DNA from 2 places in the Paenibacillus sp. BK720 genome. Region 2 is predicted to be linked to the other one. Evidence: a T-box and tRNA genes for the amino acid it is inferred to sense, from the RefSeq annotation. Region 2 holds a T-box; the other holds one or more tRNA genes.
The links. The T-box of region 2 lies ahead of argS (arginine--tRNA ligase). A T-box ahead of a tRNA ligase gene usually reads a tRNA of that ligase, here a tRNA-Arg.

Region 1 (7,295 bases), 350 kb from region 2:
TAACCCGGGGCCACTCTGCCCGCCAGAAATAGAAAAAGACTGTACGAAAACGCCGAGGCCAGTCCATATCCAACACCAGCCCAGTCCATGTCCCTAAGATTATTCTGGAGCAAACCGGCCGCCAGCACCGTTCCTGCCATAGCCATAACAATGGCTGCCCATTGCCATTTCGTCGGCCATTTCCGGTTCCGTAAACTTTCTAGCAAAATCGTAATCCACATGAACTGAAAAAGCAAGACAATTGAGAAAGAAGCATCCAGTCTCTCCAGGGTTTGATTATATAATACGGTTGTCATACTTAGGCCGAAAATACCGGTAAACGCTAATGCCGCCCAATGTCTCAAACCGAACTCCAGCTTATTCCATGAGTTTGGCCGCAGAAGGACAAGGATCCACAGCAGCGCCGCGCCTATTCCGGCCTGATGCACCGTAATTTGCTGAAAGGTATAGGCATGTTCGTAAGCAAGCTTAAGCACCGGTGACATGATTCCGTAGCATGCTGCCGCGGTAACGACCATAACAACGCCCGTCCAATAGCCAGATGAAATTTTCATCGAACAAAAGTCCTCCATTCGCATCTGATCTATTATATCGGTTCTCCCCCTTCAAAAGCAAAAGCAAAAGCAAAAAACAAAACGAAGAGGCGCATAAGCGCCCCTCCGTTTCCCAAACCTTATAAGTGAATAATGGCATTATGCGCTGCGGCCAAGCAATTGCTTCAATGTTTCTTGAATCGTGCTGGTTGGAATCGCAAATCCGATGCCTTGCGCTTCGGCATTGACGGCTGTATTTATACCTATAACTTCACCTTTTGCGTTCAGCAGCGGTCCGCCGGAGTTGCCCGGGTTGATCGAAGCGTCCGTTTGCAGCAGATGCTCGTATTGATGCTCGGTGCCGTCTTCCTCGCTGATCGTAATTGGACGTTCCTTCGCGCTTAGCACCCCAACGGTCATCGTGTGGTCAAAGCCGTACGGGTTGCCGATTGCAATAACCCAATCCCCGATAGCGGTTTGATCGGAATCGCCAATCGCCAGAGTCGGGAATGCCTTGGAGCCCGTGATTTTCAATACGGCCAAGTCCTGATCCGCGTTCTCGCCTACGACCTCAGCCACAAACGGCTCATCATAACCTTCTACCTGCACCTTCACTTGCGCGGCTCCCTCGACTACATGATCATTGGTCAGGATATAACCGGAGGATTCGAAAAAGAATCCTGTGCCCGTTCCCGCCAGCTGCAGATTAGAGCTATCGGTGGAATCGGTCGAATTAGATTGACCGCTGCCGCTTTGGGACTGCGGCATTTGGCTAAATCCCTGCCAGCCGCCTCTGCCTCCGAAGCCTCTGCCCGTGCTTTGAACCGGCTCCGTGTAATTCTCGATTTTCACTACCGCAGGCGATGCAGCTTTATATACGTCAGCGATAGAAGCGTCTACGCTTACCGATGCCGTAGTTACGCCCGCCGACTGCTGCGGCGTATTGCTCGCGAGTGTAGTTGCCGCAGTAGGCGGCTGATTACCGGTGAACAAGTTTGTTTTATCCGATGCGTACATAAATCCGCTGATAACTACCGCGCCAACAAGGAAAGCCGCAACCATGGCCTTGGCCTGCGATTTCCTCCCCTTCTTCTTTCCGCCGCTGCCGTATCCTCCGTCCGATCCGTCCATCCCCATCAGCTGCAGCTGATTCTCGTAAGCTTCGCGAAGATTTGCCGTCGAGCGGCTCGTTCTGTAAGTATAGGTATATGGCTTATGTTCAGCAGTGGATTCGGTGTTAGTTGTATCGTTTCCGTTTACTTGGTTATTTTCGAATTCGTTATGGTTCATCTTAATCGCTCCTTTGTCATGACAATCGCTTTTGCAATTGATGTCGCTTGCTTGATTACTATCATGAGGGTTGTACCTTAAATCAAACTTAAGCGGATTATAAAGGAGGATAAATAATAGGCGAATTCGTTTTAAAACAAAAACCGGGCGATCCGGCTTGTATTAAGCCGAATGCCCGGTTATTAGTCTGCTGTTAGCCCGTGTTTCTCAGACCCGCAGCAATTCCGTTAATGGTAAGAAGCACTTCGCGGAGCAGCTCAGGATCATCCTCTTCCTTCGCGCGCAACGCTCGCAGCTCGCTCAGAAGCTGAACTTGCATGTAGCTGAGCGGATCCACGTATGGATTCCGCAGACGAATCGATTCCTGGATAACAGGCACGTTGTCCAGAATCTCGTCTTGACCGGTAATGCTCAGTATCATTTCCGAAGTCAGCTTATATTCGTTCTCGATCTGCGTGAAGATACGGTCGCGAATCGTGCTGTCGGCGATCATATCCGCATATTCCTTCGCGATCGTTAAATCTGCTTTTGCCAGTGCCATTTGCAGATTGTCGATGAGCGAACGGAAGAACGGAAACTTCTCGTACATCGTCTTCAACGTTTCAAGACGCTGCGCATCCTCGCCGGTATACTGCTTCAGGGCAGTACCTGCCGCATACCATGCCGGCAGCAAGTAACGGCTCTGCGTCCATGCAAATACCCAAGGAATCGCGCGAAGATCCTCGAAGCGGTCGCTATTTTTCCGTTTCGAAGGACGGGAACCGATGTTCAGCTCGCCAACCTCAGGAAGCGGAGTCGACTCTTTGAAGTAAGTCAGGAAGTCCGGATCGCGGAAGATCAGATCTTGGTATTTGTTCAAAGCCGTTTCCGAGATCGAACGGGAAATCTCTTCCCATTCCTTCAGCACGGCGTCGTCTTGTGCCTGCGGATATTTCGCAAGACGGGCAGCCGTAATAAGCGCCCATGTTGCCTGCTCCAGGCTTCGGTAAGCAATGCCCTGCATCGAATAACGCGAGGACAATACTTCGCCTTGCTCGGTAATCTTAATACCGCCGCCAACCGTATGTGGCGGTTGAGCCAGGATACTGCGGTTAAGCGGCATTCCGCCACGGCCAAGCGCACCGCCGCGGCCATGGAAGAATTTCAGCTTCACGCCGTATTCTCCCGCAGTTGCCGTAATATCGTTAAGCGCTACGCGCAGTTCCCAGTTCGCGGTTACCGCGCCGCCGTCTTTGTTACTATCGGAGTAACCCAGCATGATTTCATGCAGATCGCCTCTTGCCGCTACGGCTTGACGATAGATCGGCAGCTCGAAGAGCAGCTTCATGATGCCAGGCGCGGCGTGAAGGTCGTCAATGGTCTCGAAGAGCGGCACGGATTGCAGCGTGCAGCGAACGCTGCCGTCTGCTTCCTTGCAGAACAAGCCAACCTCTTTCGCGAATACCATAACCTCCAGCATGTCGCTGGCGCCTTGTGTCATACTGATCAGATAAGTCGAAATACATTCCGGTCCGAACTCTTGCTGCGCTCTGTATACCGTGTGGTATACGTCAAGGCACTCGCGAGTCGAAGGCGAGTAATCCAGATGGGAAGAAGTAAGAGGACGCGGATCCTCCAGCAATTTGCCGAGCAATTCAATCTTTTCTTCTTCCGACAAGGAACCGTAGTTCTGAGCGATATTCATTTTCGCCAAAATTTCGGCCATTGCATTCTCATGCTCTTGGCTGTGCTGACGGATATCGAGGGTAAGCATATGGAAGCCAAACAGCTCCACTTGGCGTACAAGCTTGCCAATGTGCGTATCCGCTACATAATCGGCAAAATGCCCGCGCAAGCTGCGGTCGATAATGTACAGATCCTCAAGCAGCTCGTTTGCGTTGTTGTAACGCATTGCAGAGCCTTTGAGCGACTCGTCGCGCGTATTCGCCAGCTTCTCCAGCATAAAGCCCAGCTTAATGCGGTAAGGTTCTTTCGCATTGCGCCACAGATCGATGCATTTGAGTTCCACGTGCTCGCGGTCTTTCTTAATCGAGTTAATCAGCTCTTCGGATACTTCAACCAGGTTCGTGCTGAAGCTCAGAATGCTGACAAGCTCATGCAGCTTCTCTTCGTATTTCTTAATAGCCAGCTGGCGGTTAAGCGTCAACGTCTCCCATGTGACCTTAGCGGTTACGGACGGGTTGCCGTCACGGTCTCCGCCGATCCATGAGCCGAAGCGCAGATAGCTTGGTACATGCCAGGACTCTCCCGGATAATATTTCGTAAGATTGCGTTCCAGTTCTTCGTATACGTTCGGAAGCACCTCAAACAGGGTTTCGTCGAAGTAATACAACCCGTTGCGCACTTCATCGATAACAGTTGGCTTACGGTCGCGGAGCTCGTCGGTCTGCCATAGAATGAGTACTTCGTTCAGCAGCTTGTCCCGAAGGATCTCGCGTTCGCGGTAAGTCAGCGTCGGATTATCAAGCTCCATTACGTCTTCGGCAATCCGCTTATGAATATCAAGCACGGCACGACGCGTCGCTTCCGTCGGATGCGCAGTCATCACGAGCTCGAGTGAAATATTGCTCAGGATTTCTTGAACACCTTCAACATCGATGTTGCGCTCTTTCAGATCGGAAATCGCGCTCTCAATGGAGCCTCGTTGTACACTTTCCCCTGCTGAACGCTCGTAATCGCGTTTACGGCGAATACGGTGGTTCTGCTCTGCAATGTTGACCAATTGGAAATAGATCGCGAATGCACGGATCACCTGATGGCGAATTTCGGGACTTAATGATGCAATTGTCGTCTTAAACTGTTCAAAAAGCTCAGGTACAAATTCAGCGCGTAACGCTTTACTTGTTTCACGAATTTGCTCGACGATATCCAGCAGTTCGCGGCCGCCTTGATGGACGAGCACTTCCCCAAGTATGTTGCCTAGGAAACGGACGTCTCTGCGCAGTAAATTGTTAGCCTGCGGCCGATGTTGTGCCGATAAAGTCGATGTTACTTGGTCCGACATACTGATCCTCCTGTACTTTAACGCATTTTCAACTTCTAATCATCATACTACAAAATGACGCTTGGTTGAAGCCCGAAGCACCCACTTTCTTTTCATAACGCGCGAAAGGCAGCCCCAGCGGGGGCTGCCAATATAAGGGGATAAAATATAAAAACTCCTTCCGAAGAAGGAGATTGTTTGAAAATCTGGAGCGGGTGATGGGAATCGAACCCACGCTATTAGCTTGGAAGGCTAAAGTTCTACCATTGAACTACACCCGCGTATTAAATGGTCGGGATGACACGATTTGAACATGCGACCCCCTGGTCCCAAACCAGGTGCTCTACCAAGCTGAGCTACATCCCGACAAATATAAGTAAGTATTAGTAAAGATTGGCGCGGCCTAAGAGATTCGAACTCCTGACCTTTTGATTCGTAGTCAAACGCTCTATCCAGCTGAGCTAAGGCCGCACATTATGGAGCGGAAGACGGGAATCGAACCCGCGACCCTCGCCTTGGCAAGGCGATGCTCTACCGCTGAGCCACTTCCGCATGTTACTTTCGCTGTCGTACGCGTTTACTTATCATCGCGGCGACAAGTAATAATATATCACCTTCAAAAACAAAATGCAACTGTTTTATAAAAGTTTTTTTAAGAAAAGTTATAAAAAGAAAAAGCCGCGCCATTCCCGCACGGCCTTTCATTATAATTATGCCCCTGCAGCAGTCAAAATCCGTTCAGGCCTCGAGTCAGCCAGCGCTTTGTCAGCAGCCGGTTCGCCGGCTAATGCGTGTGGCAGGCAAAGCGGTACACCTGTGCGAGGATCAGGAACGATATCGGCTTCGATATTAAATACTTCACGCAAAATATCCGGTGTCATGACTTCAGCCGGAGTGCCTTCACCTACGACCGTGCCCTTCTTGATGGCAACCATATGATGCGCGTAACGGGAGGCATGGTTCAAATCATGGACAACCATGACAACGGTGCGGTTGTTCATCTCGTTAAGCTTCTGCAGCAAATGGAGCACTTCAAGCTGATGGGCCATATCCAGGAAGGTCGTTGGTTCGTCGAGGAACAAAATGTCCGTCTCTTGCGCAAGTGCCATTGCAATCCATGCGCGTTGGCGCTGACCGCCGGACAATTGGTCAACCGGGCGATCGGTGAATTCTCCCATGCCTGTCGCCTCAATAGCCCATTGGATAATACCGCGGTCTTCCTTCGTTAAAGACCCGAAGCCCTTTTGGTAAGGAAAGCGACCGTACGACACGAGCTCGGCAACGGTCAGGCCGTCCGGAGCTGTCGGATTCTGCGGCAAAATCGCAAGCTGCTTCGCCACTTCTTTTGTAGACTGCTTGTGAATCGATCTTCCGTCCAAAAGAACGCTGCCTGCAGATGGGTGCATTAAACGCGCCATCGTCTTCAGAATGGTCGATTTACCCGATCCGTTGGAACCGACAAGGGCTGTAATTTTACCTTGAGGGATAGCAATATTTAAATTTTGAACGATGAGTCGATCATCATAAGCAATGTCGAGATTCGAAGTCGCAAGACGAATCATTTGACCTGCACGCTCCTTCCGATGCCGCAAGGCGGATCGTTTTTATTTATGCGCCTGCAGCGCGTCGTGATAACAATTATCAATTAACTATGTATAATGATAATCGTTCTCAGATGCGTTGTCAATGACAGAAATGTGATACTTGACCAAATGACTATGGATTAATGGACTTCATGTTTAAGGGAATGAACGTTACTCCAGCTTAAATCCTTGTTTCTCTAAAAACGAACGCATATGAATGCGTACAGGACCCGCCTTGCCTGCCATCGACTGAGACCATGTCGCGCTGGCCTTCCCGTTCGATCTAGCCGTCATATAAGCGCTTAGCGTCTCATCGTAAGCATCAATAGCAGAGTCTATGGCGTCCTGCTTGTATGTATTCTCAAAATAGACTGCTTGGCGAGGCAGACGAGGCCGTTCGAGCGGAGACTGATCCGGTACGCCAATGCACATGCCAAACACCGGATACACATGCTGCGGCAGCTTCAGAAGTTCAGACACCTTATCAGGCTGATTCCGGATCCCTCCGATATAAACGATACCAAGCCCAAGAGATTCGGCTGCTACAGCAGCGTTCTGTGCGGCTAATGCCGTATCCACCGTACCGATAATAAAGTTCTCCGTTGTACTAGGAATCACTTCCCCGTAATGCCGTTTCGCTGCTTGCTCCCAGCGGTACAAATCCGCGCACCAGACGAGGAATACGGGGCTTTCCTCTATATAAGCCTGATTTCCCGCCAGCTTAGCCAGCTCGCTGCGCAGTACCTTATCCGTAATACCAATAATGGAATAGGCTTGCATATTGCTTGAAGTTGATGCTTGCTGCGCCGCGGATAATATGGCATCAAGCTGCTCTTGCGTAATCGGATCCTTCGTAAATTTGCGTATAGAGCGGTGTTGCATCAACTTAGCTATAGTTTCGTTCAT
Region 2 (7,295 bases):
TTCTCCAAAATAATGTCCGAATCAAATTTTCTCTCAACGACAAGATTAAGCTTGGTTTCGCCAACCTCCTTCGGAATCCATTCCGGCTTCAGGAAAAACTCCACCGCTACGCCTTCCTTCACAAGGGATAGGCTGTATCCTTCCTGATTAATAATTCGCTGATAAACCGCAGAGCTGCGGTTATGGTAAAGCTGAATTAGCCGCACCGCGGTAAAAAGAATAATTACGACAAGAACACCTGCTGCTATTTTCCAAGCTATCCTCCAATTCAGTTTGCGTACACCCCGCTTTCGATCTGTCCCATGACCCAATGCATAAACTTATAACTATATACTTTGGAAAAACAAGGAAGGTTGCGCTGGTACAGCAAGTTATAATCCAAACGGAAGGGGCAGGTCCGCAATAGGCGGCTGCCCCTTTTTCGCTCTTACATTTCCTTCAGCGCTTTGACTCCCAGCAGCTTCAGACCGTCCTCGAGAGTTTCGGCCGTCTGGCGAACAAGCGCCAGCTTTGCCGCCTGCTCGGCAGTATTGCCGGTAATGATCTTCTCATGGTGATAGAACCGGTTAAACGTCTGGGCCAGCTCGATCAGATAACGGGCGGCAACGGAAGGCTCATATCGCTGCGCGGCTTGCGCGAGCGCTTCGGGATAGCGCATCAAAGCCTTGACCAGCTGCCAGGATTGGTCGCTTTCGGTATAGCGGTAATCGGCAGCACCGGCGTTGTCGCCAGATTCTGCTGGAGCTCCGCTGCCCGCTTTGCGCAGGAGGCTTTGCGTTCTTGCGTAAGTGTACTGCACGTAAGGCCCCGTCTCGCCTTCGAAGTTCACGACGTCCTCTAGCGAGAAGTTTACTTCATGAAGCCGCGAGTGGAGCAGATCGCCAAAAATGACGGCGCCAACGCCAACGGCTTCCGCAACCTCGGCTTTGCCCGCAAGCGAAGGGTTCTTTTCCTCGATAATGCGCAGAGCATGAGCGGCCGCTTCATCCAGAACATTCTCCAGGAAGACGACCTTGCCTCTGCGGGTAGACATTTTTTGTCCGTCCATCAGCATGAGGCCAAACGGGATATGCTTGCATTCCGTCGCCCAATCGAAGCCCATGCGCTCAAGCACCAGGAATAGTTGGCGGAAATGCAAGGATTGCTCCGCGCCAACCACGTACAGCAGCTCATCGCCTTGCATCTGATCGTGCCGGTAGATCGCTGTGGCGAGATCGCGGGTGGCATAGATGGAGGAGCCGTCGGATTTTTTGATGATGCAAGGCGGTAGTCCTTCTTCATCCAGCCGTACGACTAACGCGCCGTCGCTCTCTTCGAGCAAGCCTTGACGGGTCAGTTGATCGACTACCGCATCCATTTTATCGTTATAGAAGCTTTCGCCAAGGTAATGGTCAAAGGAAACGCCAAGGCGGTCGTACAGCTTGTTGAAGGCGGCCAGACTGTCCTCGATAAACATATTCCAATAGCGGTGGGCTTCGGAATCGCCAGCCTCCAGCTTAACGAACCATTCCCGCGCTTCCGGCTCCAGCTCCGGCTGGAGCTTCGCTTCCTCGTGGAAACGGACATAGAGCTCAAGGTAGGCTTTAATCGGATCCGACGCTCTGTCGGTGTGGTCTCCCCATTTCAGATAAGCCGTAATCATTTTGCCGAATTGAGTGCCCCAGTCGCCCAGATGATTAACGTTAACCGTATCGTAGCCAACCTTGCGGAGCAGGTTGTAAAGCGCGTTGCCGATCATCGTCGAGCGCAAATGCCCGATGCCGAACGGCTTGGCGATATTGGGGGAGGACATGTCGATAATGACGCGCTTGCCTCCGCCAATCTCCGGTATTTGCGCTCCGCCATCCTGCACGAATTGCCCGGTCACAGCCGCGCGGTTGAATTTGAAGTTAAGGTAGGGGCCTGCAGCGGATATTGTCCACCGGCTGCTCTCGGGCAGGGAGGCCGCCAATTGTCCGGCGATATGCGCCGGGCTTTGTTTTTTAGACAAGGCAAAGCAGGGGAAAGCGACGTCTCCAAGCTGCTCGTTAGGCGGGAACTCCAGAAGCTCGGCAACTTGCCGGCTGGATAAGGAACAGTGCTCCGCCAGACTGGCGGCGATCATTTCTTTTAGCATTAGGGTGAACCTCCTGAATAATTGGCCTAAATAAAAACATAAAACCCCCGTCTCGTAAGAGACGGGGGTTAATCCCGCGGTGCCACTCTTGTTGCTTTATGGCAGGGCGAAAAGATTCATATACGCGCTGCCGTAAGCATCTCGACGTTGTAACGGTTCTGAACCGGGCAGGCCTACTGAAAGCGGTTCGGCCAGCCATCTCCCGGGTCCTCTTCGCAAAATGCGCCATCGCCGGCTTTCACCAACCCGGCTCGCTGCTCATGGTCATCCTCTTTGCTACTGTCCCGTTCCTCGATGTTATATAACGACCATCATACTTGATGTTATCTGAATAATCAATCTATTGTTTCGTTCTTTGGCTAAGAATTTGAATAAACGACTGGCAGGCTACAAAAGTCCGCATCACCGTAATCGGCTCGCCATCCTTATACAAGGCCATGGCAGGAACGGCGCGCAGCTCCAGAGGAGCTGCTGTCTGCGGGAACAGATCGATGTTAACCGAGGCAACGGTCATCTCGCCGCGAAGAGAAGGAATAGCGGCCTCGAGCTGTCCGGCAATCGTATGGCAAGGCGTGCAGAAGGTGCTGCGGTATAGAACAAGCACAGTAGCTCCGCTTGCGATGGCTTCCTGCAGCTGTTGATCAGTGAGCTGGTTCAAAGACATATGGCGGTTATCTCCCGGTTTTTAAGAATAAGAACGATGCCCTCCATTGTATCATCCCAGCTTCAACTGCTCAATTGCTCCGCGAATAATGCGGCATGAAAAATTCATCTGCCGATTTTCCTCCGGCGTCAAATTAAGCTCAACGATTTCTTTGACGCCGCTGCGGGTGATGATGGCCGGAACGCCAGCCGCAATGCCCGTCTGGTTGTATTCCTGCTCGAGGATGGAGGAGACGGCGATGATGCGGTGTTCATCATTCAGGACGGAGCGGGTAATGTAGGCCAGCGCGTTGCCGATGCCGTAGTGGGTGGAGCCCATGCGGGTGTAAATTTCCCAGCCTGCATTCTTGGTCTGCTCGGCAATTTCGTTCAGTTTGAGGTGGCCGAACCGGACCGGATGCTGGGTCAGAATATCCCCAATCGGTTTGCCGCCAATCGTCACATGCGACCATGCCGGGAATTGGGACTCTCCGTGCTCACCCAGCACGTAGCCGTTCACGCTGCGCGGATCGACGGAGAAATGCTCGCAGAGCAGCGTTTTGAGCCGGGCCGAGTCAATGGACGTGCCGGAGCCGATAACCTGGCCGCGGGGCAGTCCCGATAGTTTCCATACGACGTAAGTTACCACGTCAACCGGATTAGCCGCCGCGAGAAAAATACCGTTAAACCCGCTGCCCATGATCCGCGGAACGATATGGCCATAGATGTCGGAGACCGCGCTTAGCATGCCCATCCGGTCCTGGCCCTTTGGCGGATAACCGCCGGCGGACAGAATGACGACGTCCATATCCGAGCAATCCTCGTACGTACCGGTATAGATTTTCGTGCGGGAATGGATAAAATCCATGCCATGCGACATGTCGAGCGCTTGTGCCGCTGCGCGGTCAGGCGTCCGTCCGATCAGCATGATTTCATCGCATATCGACTGATTGATAAGGGAATACGCGCAGCTTGAACCCACGTTGCCAACCCCGACGATTGCTACCTTGCGCGCTTTGCTTCTCATGCCCATCCAGCCCCTTATCCCAAGTGTTGTTACTTCTAGTATATGGGCTTGCATACCAATCATGTGACGGCGAAGTTACGGTCATGTTCGTCTTTCTTCCATAGCGGATAAGCGGACGAACATAGGTTGTGAGCAGGGCTGCTTCCGGACGCAACCATGTCAAAAGTCTTGCCGGGAAAAGCGAAGATTAGCGTTTATGCGACCAAAAACTCCATTTTACTACATAATACGACAAACATATTTAATATATTATATAGATTAAAATAAAATATGAGGAGTAGAAAACGAAAGAGAAATCCCTATTTTGTTCGAAAAACAATCGTTTTTGCTCAATTAACCCCTAATATCGTTCGCAGGTCGCATTGATTGTATATATTAAATATATTATATTATCTTTAGGTGTAACCGCTTTCACCACATGGGCAAGAAGTGGTCGATTCCGAATTGAATCAGCAGGTTGCTTTTAAGCCTAAGCAAATGCTTGCGAAGTATGAATGGTATCACTGGCAGTGCCCGACCGTGGATGTGTTATTCATTATAGGAGGTGGAAGAGACAATGATTGCAAACGAGGCAAAAGTCGAAGTTATGCCGATCCCGAAAAAAAAGAGCCAGACTTGGTCTAGAGTTTGGTATTTCAGGCATGCGTACTTGTTTATGCTTCCAGCCGTTATTTGGTATTTGGTGTTCAGTTATTATCCGATGTACGGCGTTCTGATCGCATTTAAAGATTTCAAGTACAACCTCGGGATAATGGGAAGCCCATGGGAAGGACTGCGGTACTTCAAGCAGTTCTTGAATGATTCCAGCTTTTATTCGGTTCTTAAAAATACGCTCTCGATCAGCGGCCTTAAGCTGCTGTTCGGTTTTCCGGCGCCGCTTGTTCTCGCCTTAATGCTGAATGCCGTAATGCGAAGCAAAATAAAGCGGATCTTCCAAACGATTTCATACCTGCCGCACTTTGTATCCTGGGTCGTTGTCGTAACCCTGATGCAAAAGATACTTTCTCCCAACGTTGGTCTTGTGAACGACATCCGTGAAAAAATGGGACTCGATTCGATCTTTTTTATGGGAATGCCGTCCTTATTCTATCCTCTGGTCATCACTTCCGATATCTGGAAGGGCATTGGCTGGGGATCGATCATTTATTTGGCCGCGCTGACCAACATTGATCCGCACCTGTACGAAGCCGCGGAAATGGACGGGGCGGGCCGATGGAGCAAGCTGTTCAAGATCACGCTGCCAACCTTGGTGCCGACGATCGGCATTCTGCTCATCTTCTCCTTAAGCGGCATTCTGAATGCCGGGTTTGATCAAATATGGCTAATGCAGACGCCTGCTACGTTAAGCGTCTCTGAGATATTGGACACCTACGTGCTCAAGACGGGTATCCAGCAAGGACAATTCGCTTATTCCACGGCGATCGGCCTGTTCAAATCGGCGATCTCGCTTGTCCTCATCATAACGGTTAACAAGATAGCCAAGAAGGTAAGCGACGTGTCTTTATGGTAAGCCATAGGGTGATCATTCATTAGGATTATGCTTTCGAAGTATGAATCATCACGATGGCCTGTATGGCCATTGGGTGATCATTCATTTGAGGAGGTGCGCGAATGGGCACGAGAAGGATGTCCGCAGCCGATAAAATCTATTCGAGCTTGAATTATACCGTATTGACCGTATTTTGCCTGACGGCACTTTACCCCTTTATTTATTTTTTGGCGCTATCGTTCAATGACGGCTATGACGCCATGAAAGGCGGCATTTATTTCTACCCTCGCGTTTTTACGCTCGAGAACTACGCCAAGGCGTTTAATAATCCGCAGGTCTTGAATGCCTTTACGATTTCGGTTTCGCGGACTTTTATCGTTACCCTATGTTCCGTCATGCTGACTTCATTGCTCGCTTACGGGCTTTCGCGGAAAGGTCTGCCCGGAAGGAAATATATCGTCTTTTTCTTCTTCTTTACGACCTTGTTCAGCGGCGGATTGATTCCGACTTTCATTTTGTACCGGCAAATTCACATTATCGATACGTATTGGGTGCTGGTGCTGCCCGTGCTGTATGACTTTTTTAACGCGATTGTGATGAAGACGTTTTTTGACGGGATCCCTCCCAGCTTGTCGGAGTCGGCCCGCATCGACGGGGCAAGCGAACTGCAGGTGTTTGCAAGAATCATTCTCCCGCTATCCATGCCTGTACTCGCAACCATAGCTTTGTTTGTGGGGGTTGGCGTGTGGAACGACTGGTTTACCGGGCAGTTCTTCATCTCGAAAGAAAATCTTCAGCCTGCGGCAACGTTCCTGAACAAAATGATCAGCGAGGCGTCCTTCCAATCCATGACGGGTTCAAGCAGCGGTTCGAATATCCAGAACATGAGTCAGACTCAAATGGAGCTGCGAGGCGTAACGCCGGAAGCGCTCCGGATGACGTTTGTCATCATCATTACCACTCCGATCCTCTGCGTGTATCCGTTCCTTCAAAGATTTTTCGTAAAGGGTGTACTGGTAGGTTCGCTCAAGGAGTAGTCGCGAGGGGTATAAGAGGCATTGCCTTTTATATATACAATTAAAAAATGAGAGGGGCTTGTCAAATGCGTAAAACCAGATTAAAAGGTTCTCTTGGCCTGGCGGCTGCGATCCCGCTTCTGGCATTATCGATGACGGCGTGCAGCGACAATGGAGGGAACAACGAACCAAATGCAACTGCTGGTAACGCAACGAATACGGGACAAAAAGAAGCGGATGCACCCAAGCAGGTCACGTTAACCTTCCTAAGCGCCTGGAATGGCGGCGGAGCAAGCTTTCCGCAGGATCAGGTAAACAATCCGGTAGCCAAAGCGATAAGAGAGAAGACTGGCGTCACGCTCAAGATGGAATCGATCACGACAAGCGAAGTCGAGAAGCTGAATACGATGTTCGCTTCCGGCACGGTTCCGGATATCGTAAACGCTCCGTACTGGTCGACGACCGGCGGCGAAGGGCAGGTTATCAAAAAAGCCGCGCTGGAAGGTCAGCTTCTTGACTTAACGCCTTATCTCGATAAATATCCGAATGTGAAGAGACTGGTCACAACCGGCATTGCCAAGGACTTCGCTGAGTTTGACATGAACAGCCCCGATCTGGAAGGCAAGCAGTACATTATTCCAACGGAAACGCCTGACGGTTCGATCGAAAGCATTCATAACTGGAATTACGGTCTTTATGCCCGCGGCGATATTCTGAAGGCGCTGAATGTAAATCCGGCGGATATTGATACGCAGGAAGAGCTGTACGACTTGCTGGAGAAGATCAAAAACGGCAATTTTAAAGATATTAGCGGCAAGCCGGTTATCCCTGCCGGCACGATGCACAACGGCTGGGATTCCAGCCAATTCACGAAAGGGTGGACGGGTTACAATATTTCGGACTTCCGCGAGGAAGACGGCAAGCTGACCTTCTGGGCTTTATCCAAAGACGAAGAAGACAAAATGCTGTATATGCGCAAATTGATCAAGGACGGATTATTTGATC

Region 1: it encodes a tRNA-Arg, which carries the amino acid that the T-box ahead of argS (arginine--tRNA ligase) is inferred to sense. The anticodon was not compared.

What each region holds. Positions count from the first base shown of each region.
Region 1 covers NZ_JAASRQ010000005.1:870-8,164, reverse strand. Annotated here, with positions in the region: gene FHT67_RS19090 (EamA family transporter) at 1-554, opposite strand, end outside; gene FHT67_RS19085 (S1C family serine protease) at 693-1,823, opposite strand; gene ppc (phosphoenolpyruvate carboxylase) at 2,017-4,827, opposite strand; tRNA gene FHT67_RS19075 (tRNA-Gly) at 5,014-5,087, opposite strand; tRNA gene FHT67_RS19070 (tRNA-Pro) at 5,096-5,172, opposite strand; tRNA gene FHT67_RS19065 (tRNA-Arg) at 5,201-5,277, opposite strand; tRNA gene FHT67_RS19060 (tRNA-Gly) at 5,284-5,358, opposite strand; gene FHT67_RS19055 (ABC transporter ATP-binding protein) at 5,517-6,368, opposite strand; gene nfsA (oxygen-insensitive NADPH nitroreductase) at 6,561-7,295, opposite strand.
Region 2 covers NZ_JAASRQ010000005.1:347,152-354,446, forward strand. Annotated here, with positions in the region: gene FHT67_RS20560 (hypothetical protein) at 1-206, opposite strand, end outside; gene argS (arginine--tRNA ligase) at 428-2,116, opposite strand; T-box leader at 2,171-2,417, opposite strand; gene FHT67_RS20570 (thioredoxin family protein) at 2,457-2,780, opposite strand; gene FHT67_RS20575 (L-lactate dehydrogenase) at 2,832-3,785, opposite strand; gene FHT67_RS20580 (ABC transporter permease) at 4,342-5,295, shown strand; gene FHT67_RS20585 (carbohydrate ABC transporter permease) at 5,397-6,311, shown strand; gene FHT67_RS20590 (extracellular solute-binding protein) at 6,377-7,295, shown strand, end outside.